DNA from 2 places in the Paenibacillus sp. FSL W7-1287 genome. Region 1 is predicted to be linked to the other one. Evidence: a T-box and tRNA genes for the amino acid it is inferred to sense, from the RefSeq annotation. Region 1 holds a T-box; the other holds one or more tRNA genes.

The links. A T-box is a leader RNA that pairs with one kind of tRNA and senses whether it is charged. The one in region 1 lies ahead of NSQ99_RS14190 (valine--tRNA ligase), so its partner is inferred to be a tRNA-Val.
Region 2: it encodes a tRNA-Val, which carries the amino acid that the T-box ahead of NSQ99_RS14190 (valine--tRNA ligase) is inferred to sense. The anticodon was not compared.

Annotation. Positions count from the first base shown of each region.
Region 1 covers NZ_JBBORD010000001.1:3,118,869-3,121,352, forward strand. Annotated here, with positions in the region: gene NSQ99_RS14190 (valine--tRNA ligase) at 1-1,545, opposite strand, end outside; T-box leader at 1,598-1,841, opposite strand; gene NSQ99_RS14195 (LysM peptidoglycan-binding domain-containing protein) at 1,920-2,484, opposite strand, start outside.
Region 2 covers NZ_JBBORD010000001.1:2,786,863-2,789,346, reverse strand. Annotated here, with positions in the region: gene NSQ99_RS12730 (AAA family ATPase) at 1-306, shown strand, start outside; gene NSQ99_RS12725 (hypothetical protein) at 664-1,002, opposite strand; tRNA gene NSQ99_RS12720 (tRNA-Val) at 1,271-1,345, opposite strand; gene NSQ99_RS12715 (S-layer homology domain-containing protein) at 1,550-2,476, shown strand.

The DNA of each region.
Region 1 (2,484 bases):
ATGCATGAGAACATCCTTGAACGGAATCTCATCTGTGAACTCAAACGCTGTGAAGATCATGCGAGCGACCCAGAAATAAATGATATCGTAGCCAGTAACGAGCACATTTGTAGGGTAGTATCGCTTCAAGTCTTCGGTTTGCTCTGGCCATCCAAGTGTAGAGAACGGCCATAGCGCAGAGCTGAACCATGTATCAAGCACGTCATTGTCTTGACGCAGATTCGGATCCTGTTGGTCCTCGCGCGATACGATCATTTCACCTGTTTCATCGTTGTACCATGCAGGAATTCGATGCCCCCACCATAGCTGACGAGAAATACACCAGTCACGAACATTTTCAATCCAATTCAAATACGTTTTCTCGAAGCGCTCTGGAACAAATTGTACACCTTTACCAGACTTCTGTGCTGCGATAGCCGCTTCAGCAAGAGGCTTCATAGCAACGAACCATTGTGTGGATAGATAAGGCTCTACAACAGCACCACTGCGCTCACTGTGCCCAACCTGATGCACATGATCCTCAATCAACACGCATACGCCTTGCTCCTGAAGATCAGCAACGAGCTGCTTGCGGCAATCAAAGCGATCCATTCCTTTATATGGTCCTGCCTCATCATTCATTGTACCTGTCTCATCCATAACGATGATTTGCGGCAGCTTATGACGCTCACCAACCTCAAAGTCGTTCGGATCATGTGCAGGAGTAATTTTTACTGCGCCAGATCCAAATTCCTTCTCTACATATTCATCAGCGATAATTGGAATTTCGCGGTTAACGACCGGAAGAACAATCATCTCACCGATTAAATGCTTGTAACGCTCATCCTCAGGATGCACTGCAACCGCTGTATCTCCAAGCATTGTTTCTGGACGTGTTGTTGCTACGGTAATGTAGCCAGAGCCGTTTTTCAATGGGTAGCGTAAATGGTACAGATGACCATTGAGCTCCTTATATTCAACCTCAATATCTGACAATGCTGTTCTAGCTGCAGGGTCCCAGTTAATAATTTTTTTACCGCGATAAATTAAGCCTTTTTCGTATAGACGTACAAAAACCTCGCGTACGGCCTTCGATAGCCCTTCATCCAGCGTAAAGCGCTCGCGTGAGTAATCGAGAGACAGTCCCATTTTTGCCCATTGCTCGCGAATGGTGTTGGCATATTGATCCTTCCATGCCCATACTTGTTCAAGGAACTTTTCACGTCCGAGATCATGACGGGAAATCCCTTGCTCACGCAGCTTTTGTTCTACCTTTGTTTGCGTTGCAATACCTGCATGGTCTGAACCAGGCAGCCATAGAGCGTCATAGCCCTGCATGCGCTTCGCACGGATAATAATGTCCTGAAGCGTAAAGTCTAGCGCATGGCCAATATGAAGCATTCCCGTCACGTTAGGCGGTGGAATAACAATTGTAAACGGCTCCGCATCTTTTCGTTGCCCCGCTTGAAAATAGTTGTTGTTCATCCAATATTCATACCATTTTTGTTCAGCAGCCTTCGGGTCATACGTTGTCGGCATGCTTAATTTAGACTGATTCTCTGACATTTCTTCATCCTCCATACGATAAATATGCAATAAAAAAGCCTTTCATCCTTATAAAAAGGACGAAAGGCTATTCTTCCGTGGTACCACCTTCATTCCATACGACAACGACCCTCGTATGGCTCTCAATACAGATAACGGCTGCAGCCGGCCATACCTATTAGTAGCGATCAGATCGCTATGTTCAGCTTGGCAATTCAGAGGCGACCCATATACTTATTATCCTGTAAAGCCTCACAGCGAACAGCTCTACTCTCTGAAGGTAATGTACGTATACTATTCCTCATCATCATTATTAGACATATATATGTATAATAACGTATGAAGAGGTTCTAGTCAATTTCAACGAGAGGTTATTCAAACAACTCATCAAAAACTTAAGACGGGATGTATAGCAGCTGGCCTGCTGTAATGGCTGATTCATGCAAGTTGTTACGCACTAATATATCTCGTGCACTAATGTTATACCGCGTAGCAATTTGCTCTAGGGTATCGTCTTTTTGCACAATAATCATGCGGATACGCTTAAATTCATTCTGCTCAGGTCGTTTGCTAATAAATAGCTGCTTCCACTGAACCTCATCATCCGCTGCTTGCTGCGCGGCTGCCTCAGCCTGTTGTCGATCTTCTTCCTGCTTCTGAAGGTTTGCAGCTTGCTGAGCGGCCTGTTCCCTTAAGCTTGAATTCAATATGGTGCGAATCCCTTGCGTTTCATTCTCCTCTTTGTTGCCGTTTAATGCGATGTGAAGCTCGCGTGTAGCAGGAGGCTCTGTTACTTGTTCACTTACTTGTTCGTTAGCTTCCTCTGCATCCTCCGCCCGCTCATCTTCTTGTTGTTCATTATCATTCTGCTCTTGATCGGCTTCGCTTTGCTCCTCGGATTCTTCTGCCTGATCTTCTTCTGCCTGTGCACGTTCCTCCGAAGCTACTGGCTCCCATGCA
Region 2 (2,484 bases), 330 kb from region 1:
GACTGGGACTATGTCGATAAGGTTTGTAAAATATTCGAAAACAACGGCGGAGAGGTTTATTTTGTAGAGCTAGAAGCTGATCTAGAGGAGAGAATAGAAAGGAATAAAACGCCTCATAGATTAGAGCACAAACCAACCAAACGAGATGTCACACGTTCGGAGCAGGAATTAATTAGGACAGCAGAGCAGCATCGCTTGAACTCCCTTGATGGCGAGATAACAAGAGAGAACTACATAAGAATTAACAATACGCGTCTAGCTGCCTGCGAAGTAGCTAATATGATCAAGACGAATTTCAATTTATAGAATGAACAAAAAGAGGAGAGTAAAATTCTACTCTCCATTGATATGTATATGTAGGTGTTGAAACAAAACTGCGCATGACCTCTAATGCTTCTATAAAATATTGGTTATTCCAATCAATCCTAATAATCGCTTGCTAGTATAGCTTGCACCGCAGACAATGTACTATATTTTCTATTAGTTAAGATTTTGCAAATGTTATAGAAATTACAGAAGGAGGATTTAAGTCCTCCCTCAGTATCTAACCAAACTTAACGGTGTTCAACTAAACATACATAGCTAAACTTACTAAATAGTTACAGCACAGCCCCTATGCATTAGTGGTGGAGGGGCTTTTTTGTTGGTAAAATCAATAAAATTTTAGTTTGTTAACTGTTGCCCACTTTGACTGGAGAAATGATTGTCTGAAGATGAGCTGTAAATGTCTGAAGATGAACTGTTGTCTGAGGGTGTAATTTGCTTATACATTTCTACTATTCGCTCCATTTCAGAAATAGCTTGTTGGTGAGATTGAAGAGCAGTATGTATAGTTTGTATAGCTTGACGCTCTTTTGAAATTAAATTTTGAAATTGCTGAGCACTTTTTTGTTCTTGTTGTTTTAATTGTTCATAAACGTGGTAGGAGTGAGTCGTTTGCTGAATCAACATCTGAACCATTTGCTCGCATTCGTTCATCGGATTTGGATTATTCTTATTCATTTTATCTAACACCCCCCCTTAATTTAATACTTATATTATTGTCAAATATTTGAAAGTTAATCAGTGAATATAGCTCTCACCTTTATTGGCGGGAACTCTTTAATTGGTATAATAAAGGTCGCCCATTTTTTGTTTTTACACCTTGGTGCATTCTCGTCCCCAGTTCGTCCCCAACAATAATTTACTAGAGTGTGTTTAGTGAGATTTAAATAAGTTAAGAAAACAAGAAAAACCCCTTGATTATCAAGGGGTTCGAACGTTTATGTACTGGTAGGACGGGCGGGGATCGAACCCGCGACTTCTACCCTGTCAAGGTAGCACTCTCCCGCTGAGTTACCGTCCTGTATATTTATAGCGACAATAGATATATTAACATAGCATACAACATTTAGCAACATATTATTTGTGAGTAATTGTACATAGGCTGGTTAGGCTACAGATTGATAGGATAGTGCATTAGACTTAATTTATGCACTAGTGCGCAACATATTAGCGGTTATGACCGTTTATTCGAGTGAAGCTATTATAACTACGAGGAGGAATTGATGTGAAAGGAAAACGAATAACAGCTATTGTATTATCATTGCTAATGGTACTGGCATTAACTCCTGTTGCTTCTGCTTTCGGCGACATTAAAGGGCTGAAAGGAGAGAAGCACATTACTCATTTGAAGGAGCGCGGTGTAATTAAGGGTGATTCCAAAGGAAAGGGTAAGGGTTCATATCATCCTCAAGCTAAGCTAAGCTATGCACAAGCAGTTGTCATGCTTGATGAGGCGTTCGAGCTTGATTTATCTCATATTAAATTTGTAAAAGAGCCTAAAGTAAGTGATATTTACAAAAAAGTGAAGGATGGAAAATGGTACTCAGAGGCATTTTTACATGGGTTCTATAACGGAATTGAACTAGACAAAAATGTTAATCCGAATGCTTCCATAACTCGCGAAGAATTCGCTGCACTATTAATTAATCAAGTCGACCGTAAAGGTGACTACGCATTAATTATGATGCACATCGACTATAAAGATATTGATAAAGCTAAGGATGAATACAAGGATGAAATCCAAAAGCTATTATTGCTTAAATTCGCTGAATTAAGCAAAAATGGTAACTTCAATCCTACTAAGCCGATCACTCGTGAAGAAGCTGCGATTTGGCTAGATAAAGCGTTAACCTTCGTTGATGAAACATTCGGTAATAAAGACGATGAGAACAAGCCATCTGCACTTACGGATGTTACTTTCAAAACAGAAAAAGTTACGGATCAAGTAAATAAAGTAACGGTAAGCGCAACTGTGCCTCATCCAGGCTACGGCATCGCTATTACAGAAATTACATTTGATCAAGATACAGCATATGTAAAGATTAAACAAGTCGATCCTGATCCAAATAAAATGTATCCACAGGTTATCTCTACAGCTATTGCTGAAACCTATGTTGCATCGCATTATAAAGTGAAGCTAATCACTCCATAATAAAACGA